One region of the Flavobacterium pisciphilum genome, then DNA from elsewhere that is predicted to be linked to it. Evidence: riboswitches for the same ligand, from Rfam matches in the RefSeq annotation. Region 1 holds a riboswitch; the other holds the start of a gene.

What was found. Region 1 has a riboswitch for cobalamin ahead of LNQ49_RS00980 (TonB-dependent receptor). Riboswitches for the same ligand answer to the same signal wherever they lie in the genome.
Region 2: another riboswitch for cobalamin. It lies ahead of LNQ49_RS07905 (TonB-dependent receptor plug domain-containing protein); the one in region 1 lies ahead of LNQ49_RS00980 (TonB-dependent receptor).

Annotation. Positions count from the first base shown of each region.
Region 1 is NZ_JAJJMO010000001.1:217,442-225,364, reverse strand. Features, by position in the region: gene LNQ49_RS00995 (hypothetical protein) at 1-393, shown strand, start outside; gene LNQ49_RS00990 (alpha/beta hydrolase) at 573-1,394, shown strand; gene LNQ49_RS00985 (DUF1810 domain-containing protein) at 1,530-1,994, opposite strand; cobalamin riboswitch at 2,354-2,561, shown strand; gene LNQ49_RS00980 (TonB-dependent receptor) at 2,678-4,726, shown strand; gene LNQ49_RS00975 (beta-propeller fold lactonase family protein) at 4,723-5,868, shown strand; gene LNQ49_RS00970 (cell surface protein) at 5,881-7,176, shown strand; gene LNQ49_RS00965 (hypothetical protein) at 7,217-7,923, shown strand, end outside.
Region 2 is NZ_JAJJMO010000001.1:1,939,631-1,947,553, forward strand. Features, by position in the region: gene LNQ49_RS07870 (ABC transporter substrate-binding protein) at 1-453, opposite strand, end outside; gene LNQ49_RS07875 (C1orf53 family protein) at 632-997, shown strand; partial or broken gene LNQ49_RS07880 (four helix bundle protein) at 1,022-1,219, shown strand; gene cobU (bifunctional adenosylcobinamide kinase/adenosylcobinamide-phosphate guanylyltransferase) at 1,240-1,749, shown strand; gene cobT (nicotinate-nucleotide--dimethylbenzimidazole phosphoribosyltransferase) at 1,827-3,506, shown strand; gene LNQ49_RS07895 (adenosylcobinamide-GDP ribazoletransferase) at 3,539-4,327, shown strand; gene cobC (alpha-ribazole phosphatase) at 4,312-4,848, shown strand; cobalamin riboswitch at 4,927-5,152, shown strand; gene LNQ49_RS07905 (TonB-dependent receptor plug domain-containing protein) at 5,181-7,034, shown strand; gene LNQ49_RS07910 (YncE family protein) at 7,039-7,923, shown strand, end outside.

The DNA.
Region 1 (7,923 bases):
AATAATATCACACATGCCAATTTAAAATCTATTAGCCCAACAGAAATGGCAGCGTTATTAGGTGTTGAAAATGTATTATACGGAATTGCTAACGTAACAAATAAAGGAACTTCATCTTATGGAAGTGGTGTTACAAGTTATAATGATAAAGAAACACAGAATAAAGAGGGGAGAAAAGAAACTACTAAATCATCTGGTTCAGCATACAACTCTAACAATGCTACTACTATGATTAATTATGACACCAAAATCAATCTAAATATTTATAACGATAAAGGAGCTAATTTATATTCAGAATCAAGAAATTCTTTTGGAACTGGATTCGATGCCTATCATGCTACAATTAACTATTTGATAAAACGTTGTCCCTTTGGAGTTAAAGCAAAGCATTAATATAGATTAAAGCATAAAAGAGCGCTACATAGTATTCTTTGTTATTTATGATTTTGTAATATACGCATTGCAGTAACCTGCTCAAATTGCATGCGCGTAAGTTTTTTTATGGCATCAACATATGTAAATGTTTTTGTTTTTTTTACTTCATTTCTTTGTCTTTCAATAAAAACAAAGAAATGAAAACATTACTTACAACAGCGTTATTACTTGCATTATCATTAACTATTTCTGCTCAGGATATTATTCATAAAAAAGTATATAGTACTAAAATGGATAAAGAGATTGAGACAGTTATTATTACTCCTAAACTCAAAAAAGGAGTATCCTATAAAACCGTTTATTTATTGCATGGTTATAGCGGAAACCCTGATAGAACTTATAAAAAAGATATTCCCGATCTTGTTAGTAAATCAGAAAAATATCAAACTATTTATGTATTACCAACTGGTAATTTTAATAGCTGGTATGTAGATAGTCCAATCAATAAAACGTCACAATATCAAACCTTTATTGGAAAAGAGCTAGTTGAATATATTGACGCTAATTATCCAACAATCAAGGATCGAAAATTTAGAGGAATTTTAGGTTGGAGCATGGGAGGATATGGAGCAACAACTATTGGTGTTACTTATCAAAATAGTTTTTCGATTGTAGGCAGTACGTGTGGAGCACTAGATTTTAATCGTTTTGGTGAAAATTTTCATAATTATCAAGTAGATAAAGTTTTGGGAGAGTTTAAAAGTTTGCCAAAAGAATATTTTGCATTCAATAAAATTGAACAAATGCAAAAATCAAATCAGTATTATATTCTGGATTGCGGCACTGAAGATGAGCAAATGATTGAGATGAACAGAGATTTTCATAAACTCTTGAACAATCAAAAAGTAGAACATCTTTATATTGAATCTCGCGGAGGACACGATACTAATTATTGGAGTAAAGCATTATCAAATCAATTAGCATTATTTGAAAACTATTTTGGTACTGAAAAATTATAAATTATGTTGTTTTTAAGGTATACTAAACACCATATTTTAAAGGATAATTCATAAAACTAAAAAGACACTACAGATTTGCGATTGCAAATACGACGTAGTGTCTTTTTTGAGTAAATAATCTATTGTAATGTTGTACTATGACAACACAGTTGTTTCAATAGACGCCGTTATAATTGAATTAATAATGGACAAGGTAAGTGGATCTTGCTCTCCTGAAAAGAAGGCATCCAATACTTCTTGGAAAATTGGATTACTGTTTTCTACCAAAGTAAAAAGTGTCATCGATGAGCGTAATTTTCGCGCTTCTAATTCTCCTAGAATTGATTCAGCAGATTTCATTTTGAAAGTCAATATCAATTCCGAAATCTCGATAAGGTGTTTTCCTAAAATAGGATGTGCAATAAATTCTGTTGCTTCTTTTAAATCTGTAATAGCATAAAATTTGGCAGTATCACTAGTTCCTAATCCCGCAATTTGAGGAAAGATAAACCACATCCAGTTCGTCTCTTTTTTCCCTTTTTTAATTTCAGAAAGAGCGGTAAGATAAAGGTGGTTTTGTGCTTCTAAAAAGCGGATTAAATCATTGTTTGAATATGCCATTGTAATGTTAGATTGTGTAAAAAAAGGGTGCAAAAGTATTAAAAAATATAGGCAATTCCTAATGAAAGATTCAGACAGTGTGCGTTTTATGACTAAGTTGCGTAATATCTTACTTAAATTGACTTGGGTTATAACTTCTGTTTGTAGATGAAATTCTACAATCCAATATGTCCAATTATTATTTTTTATTATCTCATTTCAGGCCTAATTTTAAGCATTTATTTATTGGCTTTTTTTGTTAAAAAACGCATTGAATATCTGGCTTTGGTAATTTATACATATCACATTATTCTTTATGATTTTATTACAAAAATTATAATTTTATTAGATAACAATTATTTTTTATGAAGTATAGTTATATCTTTACCTAAAATTTTGGTCTATTTTTTTCTTAAAATTAAGATAAAATAGTTAAAAGGGAATCAGGTGTAAATCCTGAACAGGCCCGCTACTGTAAGTTCTATATAAGTCTTTAAACGTTACTAATGCCACTGTTTGTTTTAGCAAATGGGAAGGTTGTTTAAAGATGGAATAAGTCAGGAGACCTGCCAAAATCACATAGTTTAAAACTTTCGAGGAACAAAGTTGAAGAACAAGAAATCACCCTATTATTTTATAATGGGCTTTTTTTCTTATGCTTCTTGATGATTATACCTCAGTAAGTTTTTATAATTTATTTAGTGATGTATAATACAAAAAAAAGTCTTTTATTCATTTTTACGTTATTTGCTCCATTTGTGCTTTATTCTCAAGCATCTAATGATAGTATACGCCCTTTAAAAGAAGTAATTCTAAAAGGAAAACCTTTCCAAGAAGTAATTCCAGTACAAAGCCTTTCAGGAAAATTACTAGAAAACTTAGCCAGTCACAATGTTGCAGATGCACTTCGCTATTTTGCTGGAACCCAAATTAAAGATTACGGAGGACTTGGAGGTCTTAAAACAGTCGATGTACGTAATATGGGTACGCATCATGTAGGTGTTTTTTATGACGGAATACAGTTGGGTAACGCTCAGAATGGAGTTACCGATCTAGGTAAATACTCCTTAGATGACATGGAATCGCTTACGATGTATAACGGTCAAAAAAGTGAAATTTTCCAGTCGGCAAAAGACTTCGCAGCGGCCTCAGCAATTTATTTAAAAACAAAACGACCTGTTTTTGATGATAATAAAAAGACACATTTATTAGTACGCTATAAAACGATGTCTATAAACTACAACAATCCTTCTTTTAGATGGGAGCAAAAGCTAAGTGACAAAATAAGCATGAGTGTAAGCTCAGAGTACATAAAATCCAATGGTCAATATAAATTTAGATATAAAAGAGACAATCAAGATGGTACTGTTGCCTATGATACCACAGCTACCAGACACAATAGTGATATAGCAGCACTAAGAATTGAATCAGGTATTTTTGGAAAGATAAATAACGGCTCTTGGGACGCCAAAGTTTATTATTATGATTCAGATAGGGGAGCACCAGGAGCTATTGTAGAGAATAAGTTTTCTGATGGATTTAGACAATATGACAAAAACTTCTTTGCGCAAGCCTCGATAGTAAAGGATTTTACAAAAAGGTATAAATTTCAGGCAAAGGCAAAATATGCTGATGATTACACGCATTATGTAGCTAGAGATACGACAAACATATTAGGAGAAATAGTAACCGAGGGAGCACAATCTGATGATAGCTATTATCAAAAAGAAATATACTTCTCAGCAGTAAATATGTACAGTATATTGCCTACATGGGATGTTTCTCTATCCACAGATTTTCAATACAACAAGCTAGACGCAACAAGGAGAGGAATACAAACCCAGTTTTCATTTCCGCAACGTTACACCGGATTATTTTCATTAGCAAGTTCGCTCAGACTTGGACGCTTTAAGGCTTTAGGTAGTGTAGTAGGCACTTATGTTCAGGAAGAAGTACGTTATAATGCAAAAGCGCCAGACAAAAAAGAACTTACTCCAGCATTATTTATTGGTTATACTCCTTTTAAGGATTATGATTTTAATTTAAGAGCATTTGCAAAACGCATTTTTAGAATGCCAACATTTAATGATTTGTATTATACTATGGTTGGTTCTAGTACGCTAAGACCAGAGTATATGAACCAATATGATGTAGGATTTACTTATAATTTACCTACTGGCAAAGGTTTCTTCGATCGATTTTCGATTCAGGCAGACGCTTATTATACCAATACCAAAGATAAAATAGTAGCAGCTCCAACAGGAAATCTGTTTCGTTGGATGATGACAAATATGGGACAAGTTAAAGGACATGGTATTGAATCTGTAATTAATATGGGAATGCATATTAATAAATTAAACCTGTCTACCAATCTGACCTATACATATTCAGAAAGCAGAGATTACACAAAGTTTTTAGGATTAGAAACTTCTTCTTATGGAGACCAAATACCTTATACACCATGGCATAGCGGATCTGGAATACTAAATGCTAGTTATGAATCTTGGAATTTTAACTACAGTTTTATCTATGTAGGAAAACGATACAATGGAAATGTAAACAATATTAAGGTTAATGAAGTACAACCTTGGTACACTCATGATTTATCGATGCAAAAATCTTTTGCACTCACTAATTATTTGATAAAGGGAACTATTGAAGTGAACAATGTATTCAATCAGCAGTATGAGGTTATATACAATTATCCTATGCCGGGTCGTACACTAAAATTTATAATCAGTATTGAGCTATGAAAAAGATAACAACAAAATTAGTATTAGGCTTATTTATAGCTCTTGCCTTTGTTTCTTGTAGAGAAGATGAAGTTATTTTTCTGTCCTCAGACAAAAGTGTTGCTGCTCCAAGAAGCGATGGCAATATAGAAGGTTTTTACCTTCTTAATGAGGGTAATATGGGAATGAACAGAGCAAGCATTGATGTGTTTAATTACCGAACTGGAAATTATACAACCGATGTTTATTCTGAACGTAACCCAACAGTTGTAAAAGAGCTAGGCGATGTAGGTAACGATATAAAAATATATGGCAATAAGGTTTATGCTGTAATCAATTGCTCTAATAAGGTTGAAGTAGTAGATAAATGGACTACAAAGCGCATAAAAAAAATTGACATTCCCAATTGTCGTTATATAACTTTCTATAAAAACAAGGCATACGTAAGTTCATACTCAGGCCCTGTAGCTATTAATCCAAATGCGGAGATAGGCTTTGTAGCCGAGATTGACACAACATCATTGGAAATCAAACGAAAAGTAAACGTTGGGTATCAGCCTGAACAAATGGTGGTGCATAACGGGAAATTATATGTTGCAAATTCAGGTGGATATAGAGTGCCTAATTACGACAGAACTGTATCTGTAATCGACCTTGAAACTTTTACTGAAATAAAAAAAATAGATGTAGGCATCAATCTCTATAGTATGCAAATAGACAGTAGAGGTGATATTTATGTTAGCTCTAGAGGCGATTATTACAATACACCATCAAACCTTTTTGTAATAGACACAAAAACAGATGAGAAGAAACAACAACTAGATATTCCGGTTTTAGGAATGTGCCTAGTAGATGATTTACTCTATTACTACAGTGTGTCTTGGAGCTACCTCACCAATAGCAATAAGGTGAGCTATGGAATATTAGATACAAAAACAAAAAAAATAATTAGCGATAAGATAATCACAGACGGTACAGACAAGCAAATAATGATTCCTTATGGGCTACAAGTAAATCCTGAAACAAAAGAAATATATATAACCGATGCGCAAAATTATGTCGTAACAGGTTACATCTACTGTTTTACTCCTGAAGGAAAATTAAAATGGAAGACTACTGCGGGAAATATTCCGGCACATATTGCTTTTATAACCAAAAAATAAAATAACAATACCATGAATAATAAAATAACAAAACACTTTAGAATGCTATTGCTTTTATTTATAGGAGTTCTAGTGACTAATTGTTCTAGCAGTGACGAAAGTTCTGATGATAAAAATCCTCCAACAGGTAATATTGGAAACAACGAGTTTAATGCTCAAAGAGCCACCATAGTAGCTGTAACAACAAACAGTACGGTAAGCGCCGATGCAACATATAGTTGGAGTGTAACAACAGCTGCATCAGATAATTATTCTCTAGCAAATACTTCTGCAAAAGAAGCCTTATTTGTAGCAACAGAAATTGGAATTTACGAACTGGCAGTAGTTATAAATGATAAAGGAGCTACGCAAACACAAAAGGTTAAAGTATTTGTAAGCAAAGAAGCGAAAGAATACAAAACCTTTATAGCCAAAGTATTTGATTTTAAACCAGCTCCTGGGCAATTCATAAACGATTTACCAATAGCCAATGATGGCGAAAGCTATGATAAAATTTTAACTAGAGCCAACAGTTATCTAGCGAAGAAAAATGGAGATCTAATTTCGCTTGGGGCATTTGGAGGTTATATTGTTTTTGGGTTTGATCATACTATTGCTAATGTAAAAGGCAAACGTGATTTTAGAGTTTTAGGCAATGCTTTTTGGGCAGAGGCAAATCCCAATCCAAATCAAACCATGCGTGGCGGAAGCAGTGAAGCAGGAGTTATAATGGTGTCGTACGACAAAAACAAAAATGGACTTCCAGATGATGAATGGTACGAGATAGAAGGTGGTGGGCATAAAATGGAAAAAACCATCAAAAATTATGAAATCACTTATTACAGACCTGATCCCAACAAAGTGCCAGTTCCGGGTGGAGGCACAGGCACAGTGCTTTTTACAGATATGGAATACATATTATGGAAAGACAATCAAGGTAAAACGGGTTATTTAGCACAAAATAATGCTTATAACCATTCATTAGACTACTGGCCAAAATGGCTTAAAGATCAAGATAAAATTACTTTTAAAGGCACTAGACTACCGGACAATGCCATTGACGAAAGCGGAACAGGAAGCTATTTTGTTCAATATGCATTTTTATACGGATATGCAGATAATGCCCCTAACAATGATAACGATTCGGCAATAGATATTGATTGGGCAATAGATAAAAACGGAAACAAAATCCACCTTCCGGGAATTGATTTTGTAAAAGTTTACAATGGACTTAATCAGCAAGCAGGATGGCTTGGTGAAACATCTACCGAAATAATGGGAGCTACAGACTTACATCTTTTGGGTGAAAACATTCCTACCAGACCATAAATTAAATAGTACGTTAAATTAAAATTATTACATCAAAACCATGAAAAAAAACTTTACTCATTTGTTATTCATTGCTTTCCTAGTTATAGGATGTAGCAGCAATGATGATGATGCTAAATCAGAAGAAGGGAATATACAATCCACAGAAATTACACTTAAAGAAAAACATGATATAAGTACATTTAGTGTATTAGATATAAGTAGTTCAACTACTAAAAGCAATCCAACTTTTGAATGGGTGATGACAAAAAATCCTGTCAATGCAACTACAGATTCTATAATTGGAAAAACTAAAGATTTAAGGTTCATAGCACTATACTCAGGTACCTACGAACTAACATTGAATGTTTCGGCAGATGGAAAAAAAGGAAGTAAAAAAACAGTCATAAATGTTACTAATGAGACCAAAAACTACAATCCATACATAACCAGTATTTATGATTTTAATCCTGCTCCGGGTGCGTTTGCCAATGATTTATTTAAAGCAGGTTATACAAAAGAAGATGTTGTAAGAATAGCATTAGGGAGAATAAACGAAACTAATGTAGGTTATCCAATCGACTTAGGAGGTTTTGGAGGATCAATTATTGTTGGATTTGACCATACTGTTGTTAACATAGCAGGAGAAAAAGATTTAAGAATCTATGGAGGTAATTTAACCGACAAAGGCAATCCGCCTGCACCTGGATTAATATATGTTGCCTACGATAAAAACGGAAATGGAAAGCCAGATGATGATGAGTGGTA
Region 2 (7,923 bases), 1.7 Mb from region 1:
TTCGATATTTAATTTTTCATTTTGCCCAACATTTTTAACAGCTCCTTCATCAATTAATTTTCTAGTTTTCTCTGAAGAAATATAATCGGTATGTGGAAACCCTACCAAATTATTCTCAACATCTAACATTTCTAAAAACGGAATATTAGTTGTTGATGTTACTACAATTGTTTGTAATGGGACCTGAATTGTAGTGTAGTTTTTTAAACTATCTGGCACTACTCCATCTTTTTCCTTTAAAACATAAGTATAATCCTTATTCGCTTCTGGCCAAGGATTTGTAACTTTTACAACCGAATAACCTGTAAATTTATTAATAGAGAGCCCTGAAGCATATTCAATACTATTTTGCCCAGTTTCGGCTTTTATTTCTGTAGTACTTTCACTTTTCTTACAACTAATTAATACTAAAAAAGAAAAAAGAAAAACAACTTTATGTAATAACGATTTCATATATAGCTCCTATTTATTTTTTAAAAGAATTATAGCATCACTATTTAACCTCATATCTGATTTTAAATTATAGCAATCCCATATTTTACAATGTTGGATAGCAACAAAGGTAGCGCAATTTCTAAATTTCTTGTTTACTTTTAAACTTAAAAAATTAAACAAATAGTATCTTTACAGCATGAATGGTCTTAAAGTAAAAAACTGCTCAAGCTGTGGAACCGCATTTAATTGTGGTGATTCTCCCGATGGAAACAAATGCTGGTGTAATGACTTCCCTCCAATTTTTGTACCTTCAGAAGTTGTGGATTGCCTTTGTCCAAATTGTTTTAAAAATGCCTGTACAGTAAAAATAGATGATTTTGTAAATAGAATTACTCCCGATATTGCGGTTGATAACAAAGCTTCCACTTTACCCAAAAACAATACCCTTATTGAGGGAATTGATTATTATCTAGAAAATGGGAATTATGTTTTTAAAGAATGGTTTCACTTAAAAAGAGGAAATTGTTGTGGAAATAAATGCAGACATTGCCCATATAAATAATTGTTTAGTTGTTAATTATAAATGATGAAAAATAATATTGTAAAAGATAAAAAATTTGATTTTCCCATTCGTATAGTTAGACTATACCAATACTTATGTACCGTCAAAATGGAATTCATACTTTCTAAACAACTTCTTAGGTCAGGAACAAGTATTGGCGCAATGATTAGAGAAGCAGAGCATGCTGAAAGCAAAAATGACTTTATTCATAAATTTACAATCAACAACTAATAATTAAAACGATGATATACCTAATTACTGGTGGTGAACGTTCAGGAAAAAGTGGTTATGCACAAGAACTTGCATTACAACTTACAGATACGCCAATGTATGTGGCAACTGCCCGAAAATGGGATGAAGATTTCCAAAATCGGATTGGTAGACACCAACAAGAACGTGATGAACGCTGGACGAATATTGAAAAAGAGAAACATTTAAGCGAAATTAATTTTTCTGGTAAAGTAGCCTTAATTGACTGTGTAACGCTTTGGTTAACCAACTTTTTTGTGGATACCAAAAATGATGTTGCATTATCACTAGAAGAAGCTAAAGCTGAATTTTTAAAAATTGCCAATCAACCCGACGCAACTTTAATAATTGTGACCAACGAAATCGGAATGGGACTTCATGCAGACACACATGTGGGAAGAAAATTTACAGAATTACAAGGCTGGATGAATCAGTTTCTGGCTAAAAATGCCGATATTGTTGTGCTAATGGTTTCTGGAATTCCAGTTAGAATAAAAGGGTAAATTGAATCGGGTCTTTAAATTAACTTTTCAATCTTATAAGTTCCACTTTTAACCCCTCACTTTTTAAACAAAAAAACATGAGTTATTTAGATGACATATTAAAATCACGCCGTGACACACGCCATTTTACAAATGATGAAGTTCCTGATGAAGTTATTCAGAAAGCTTTACAGGCAGGACATTGGGCTCCTTCGGTTGGTTTAACTGATGCTACTAAATATTACATCATAAAATCTAATGAAGTAAAAAAGGCTATCAAAGATTTATTTTTAGATTATAATAAAAAAGCTGAATCCCTAACTGATGATGAAGAGCAAAAACAACATTATAAATCCTTGAAATTAGAAGCTATAGAAGAAGCTCCAATAGGGTTAATAATTGCTTATGATCGCTCGGTATTAAACAGTTTTACCATAGGAACTGTCGGTAGTAATGAAGCTGTCAAATTCAGTTCTGTTTGTGCTGCACAAAATATATGGCTATCTCTTACGGAACAAGGATATGGCATGGGTTGGGTTTCTATTTTAAATTATTACCAATTCAAAAAAATAATTGACTTGCCCGAAAACATAGAACCTCTAGGTTATTTTTGTATCGGTAAACCAGCAACGAACTATGATAACCAACCGATGCTGCAACAATTAAACTGGAAACAAAAATCGGAAACTTTTAATTGTACAGAAATCAAAACCATAAATGAGAACTTTATCCCTAAGACAGATTTTGAAAACAATTCAAAACCTGAACTTTCAAGCTCATTTAGTGAAACACTACAATTTAAAATCGACTCTAAAACAAAACCAACTGGTTCTCTTGGAGCTCTAGAGAAATTAGCATTTCAGATTGGAACTATCTTTCAGACTTTAACTCCTGAAATTATAAAACCAAACATTGTTGTTTTTGCAGCAGACCACGGTATTGCTAATCATGGAGTGAGCGCATATCCACAAGATGTGACCCGACAAATGGTTGGTAATTTCCTTGAAGAAGGAGCAGCAATCAATGTATTTTGTAAACAAAACAAAATTAAACTATCAATTGTAGATGCTGGTGTAAATTATGATTTCCCAACAAATGCAAATTTGATTAATGCTAAAATTGCCAAAGGAACACAGTCATTTTTACACGCTCCTGCAATGAGCGAAAACGAATTACAATTGTGTTTATCTAAAGGAGGTGAAATCATTGATGCTATTGCAAAAACAGGAAGTAACTGCATTGGTTTTGGTGAAATGGGTATAGGAAATACATCTACAGCCTCGGTTTTAATGAGTGTTTTAACCGGAATCTCCATCGAAGAGTGTGTAGGTAAAGGAACTGGTGTTGACGCAGATAAATTAATTCAGAAACAGAATATCCTAAAAAAAGCCATTCAAAATTATTCTGGTCAAGCCAAATTACATGAGCAACTTGCCTTTTTTGGTGGCTTTGAAATTATGCAAATGGCAGGTGGAATGCTAACTGCTTATAAAAACAACATGCTAATTCTTGTTGATGGTTTCATTTGCACAGTTGCTTTTTTAATTGCTCATAAAATAAATCCCGAAATCAAAAAGAATGCTATTTTCTGTCATTCTTCTGCCGAACAAGCACATCAAAAATTATTGAATTACTTAGAGGTTCAACCCGTCTTACAACTAGATTTACGCTTAGGCGAAGGAACAGGCTGTGCAATTGCTTTGCCTATAATACAATCGGCTGTTGCTTTCTTGAACGAAATGGCTACTTTTGAAAATGCAGGGATTAGCAATAAGTAATTAATACCAATTAAAAAAAACATCTCTTTTTAATGAAAAAGCAACTCCATATTTTTTTCACAGCTTTAATGTTTTACACTCGAATCCCATGTCCGAAAAACATTGACCACAATCCTGATTATTTAAATAAAGCCAGTCGTTATTTCCCATTGATTGGATGGATTGTTGGAACCCTTTCTTTTTTAGCTTTTTATGGTGCTTCCTTTTTGGTTTCTACTGCAGCATCAGTAATTATAGGAATGATTACTGGAATCTTAACAACTGGAGCTTTTCATGAAGACGGTTTTGCCGATGTTTGTGATGGTTTTGGTGGTGGTTGGACCAAAGAAAAAATCTTATTAATCATGAAAGATAGTGCCATTGGTGCTTATGGAGCCATTGGTGTTGTGTTGCTATTATTATTAAAATTCCAATTACTTACTGAGTTAATAACCACTGCAAGTCAACAATCAATCTTTACTATTCTTCTATTGTTTATTGCAGGACATTCGCTTAGTCGCTTGGCAGCAATAAGTATTGTGTTCACACATGAGTATTCACGAGAAGATGCTTCAAGCAAAAGCAAACCTATTGCAAAGAGTTTTAGTTGGAAAGAAGTTTTAGGAGCATTCGTTTTTGGGTTATTACCTCTTTTAGTTCTTTCCTATTTTCAGTACCAATTAATATTGGTTGTAATTCCAGTATTCTTAACGCGTTACTTTCTGGCACGTTATTTTCAAAAATGGATTGATGGTTATACTGGTGATTGTTTAGGTGCGACCCAGCAAGTTTGCGAAGTTATCTTTTACTTAAGTGTTATAGCGATATGGAGATTTATTTAGTTCGTCATACTGAAACGGTTTGTGAAAAAGGAATCTGTTACGGTCAAACCGATGTAGACATAGCCACTCCTTATAATTTAATTTTTGAAAATATTGCACAACAATTACCTCAAGATGCTTTATTATATTCGAGTCCACTGAAACGCTGTGTATTACTTGCCAAACATATTCAAAAGCAAAATGACATCACAAATTACAAAGAAGACAATCGCTTAATGGAAATGAATTTTGGCGATTGGGAAATGAAAAATTGGAACGAAATCTCTCAAGAAGATCTAAATCCTTGGATGGAAGATTTTGTAAATGTTCGTGTTCCAGATGGAGAATCTTTTGTTGACCTACACAAAAGAGTTAGTGATTTTATAGAAAATGAAATACATACTAAGACGCCTCAAAAAGTAATCATTGTTGCCCATGCAGGAGTTGTAAGAAGCATATTGTGTCTCTTAAACTCTCTTCCTTTAAAAGATGCTTTCCAAAACAAAGTCGATTTTGGTCAGGTTATAAAAATCATAATTTAAAACGACGAATAACCTCTTTTATTTAGGCTTATAGGTTAAAAACCAAACAAAATTGATTTTTAAGTATTTTTAACTTTATATTTGCATTCACATTAAGGTTGTGTTATTTTTTGAGACACATTAAAAGGGAATCAAGTAAATGAAGATTGAAAATATCAACATTCAAAAATCTTGAGCTGTACCCGCAACTGTAAACTTAGTTCCGTAAGGAATGTTTGTTGTTAACTACAAAACCACTGTTTTAGAACGGGAAGGAAAACAACAAGACGTAAGCCAGGAGACCTGCCTTTGTTAACTAATATCGAACTCTCGGGAAGAAGAGTTTAGAAATTATGACATTACAAAAGTTCTACATCTGTTTTTCGCTCTTAGTTTGCCAATTCATTTCGGCACAAAATGATTCTATAACAAAACTAAAAGAAGTTATCGTTTCGGATGCTAATCTCAAAAAATATTCTGATTCACAATCGGTATTAAAACTCAATGACTCCATTATTAATAAAAATGAAGCATTACTTACTGATTTGTTAAACTTCAATTCTACTATATACTTTAAAGAATACGGTCGTGGAATGCTTTCAACAGTTGCGTTTAGAGGAACAACAGCCTCTCAAACAGCAGTTATTTGGAACGGTATTAATATCAATTCCCAGATGAATGGAAGTACCGATTTCAATACCATTTCTTCCAATGATTATAATTCGATAAGTGTAAAAGCTGGTGGTGGAAGTGTTATTTACGGAAGTGGTGCTGTTGGAGGAACTGTACATTTAAACAATGACTTAATCTTCAACGATCAATTTAGCAATAGTTTAAGACTTGATTACGGTAGTTTTAATACTGCTGGAATCAACTACAAAACAAACATTTCGAACAAAAAGTGGAGTGCACAAATTGGTTTTTCTAAAAACAGTTCAACGAATGATTATCCTTATGTAAATACATACAATTGGAAAGGCGAACAACGCTATAATACTAATGGACAATATGATGTGATTGGCGTAAATGCCAATTTTGGATATAAAATAAACAAAAACAACACCATAAAATTATACAGTCAAACTTCAAATACTGACAGAAACACATCATTGATTTCAGAATCAGAAACCAAGTCAAAATACATCAATGGTTTTAGCCGCAACTTAATAGAATACAATGGTGACTTTAATAAATTAACTGCCAATTTTAAGACTGCATATATTCTAGAAAATTATCAATATTTTGCCGACATAGACCGTGATTATTATAGTTATGGAAAAACACAAAACTTAATAACTAAACTTGATTTAGGATATCAAATATTAAAATCTATTCAAGTAAATGGGGTTATAGATTATAGCAGGACCAAAGGATATGGGACTAGTTTTGGAAATAATGTTCGTGAAATAAGTTCTGTATCATTATTAGCAAAACAGCAAGTAACAACCAAATGGCTGAATGAATTTGGTATTCGGAAAGAATTTACAAATAATTATAAGTCACCTGTATTATTTTCATTAGGTTCTTCTTATGAGTTTAGTAAATTCTATAATCTAAAATTAAATCTATCCCGAAATTATCGAATCCCAACTTACAATGATCTCTATTGGGATGAAGGGGGAAATCCTAACTTAAAACCTGAAAGCTCTTATCAAGCTGAAATTGGAAATGTTTTTTCATATAAAAAAATAACACTTTCTCAAACTGTTTACTATATCAAAATTAAAGATTTACTACAATGGGTACCTGGAAACAAAGGAATATGGTCGCCACAAAACACCGACAAAGTAAACTCTTATGGAACAGAAACTATGCTAAGCTGGAAAAACAATTATGGTAAAAACTATTTTAGTCTAAATGCGACATATGCTTATACTGTTTCTAAAAATGAAGAAACCAATAAACAAATATTTTTTGTCCCATTTAATAAAGCAACTGGAGCTATAGCTTATGCCCGTGGTAAAATATCTGCCAACTATCAAATTTTATACAATGGCTTTGTATATACAAGAGCCGATAATAACCCAAAAGAGATTGTCAATGATTATTTAATATCAAATATTGGTATCGATTATGATTTTCACTTCCTGTCTTCTTTCAAACTTGGTTTTCAAGTTCGTAATTTATTCAATGAAGAATATGAAAGCTTAGAAGACCGAATTATGCCTGGAAGAAATTTTAATATGTATTTAACCCTTAAATTTTAATATAATGAAGTTCAGTAAATTATTTTTAATAGTACTCAGCGTCTCATTGTTCGTTTCTTGTTCGAATGATGATAACAACGATTCAGATGACCAGAAAGGAGCATATGACAATGGCATCCTGATTTTGAATGAAGGATCTGCAGGTCAAGGATCTGTTTCATTTATTGACAATAATCTTAATAATTTCGTACAAGATATTTACACTGCTGCAAACCCTAAAGATTTAATGGGTAAATATGCTCAAAACATCTTCTTTGATGGCGATAGAGCTTATATCATTGCTGGTGGCTCTAATGTAATTAATGTTGTAAACCGATATACTTTCAAGTTAATTGCAAAGATAGAAACTGGACTTAAAAACCCAAGATATGGTGTTGTAAAAGACGGAAAAGCTTATGTCACTAACGCAAATACATATTATTCTTATGAAAAGCCAGAGGAAAATCCTAATGGAAACACTGATGATTATGTTGCAGTAATTAATTTAGCGACAAATGCTGTTGAGTCTAAAATTGAATTAAATGCAACTGCTAATAGAATCCTATTAGAAGACGGTAAATTATATATTACTGAGCCCCTAAACAATGATAAATTATTAATTGTAAATATAGCTGACAAAAAACTAGAAACACCTATAATTATTGGTTTAAGCTCTGATACTATGGAAGAAGAAAATGGGATTATATATATCTTAAGAGGACCATATGATGGCACTAGAAGTGAAATTACAAAGGTGAAAATTTCAGACAAAACAACTTCAAAAATTGAATTTCCAGCATCTTTAGATGGAGCAGGGAATTTAGATATTTATGAAAATAAAATTTATTATACTGCAGGAAGTTCGGTTTATGCTATGAACTTAAACGACACTACAGCCTCTACAACAACT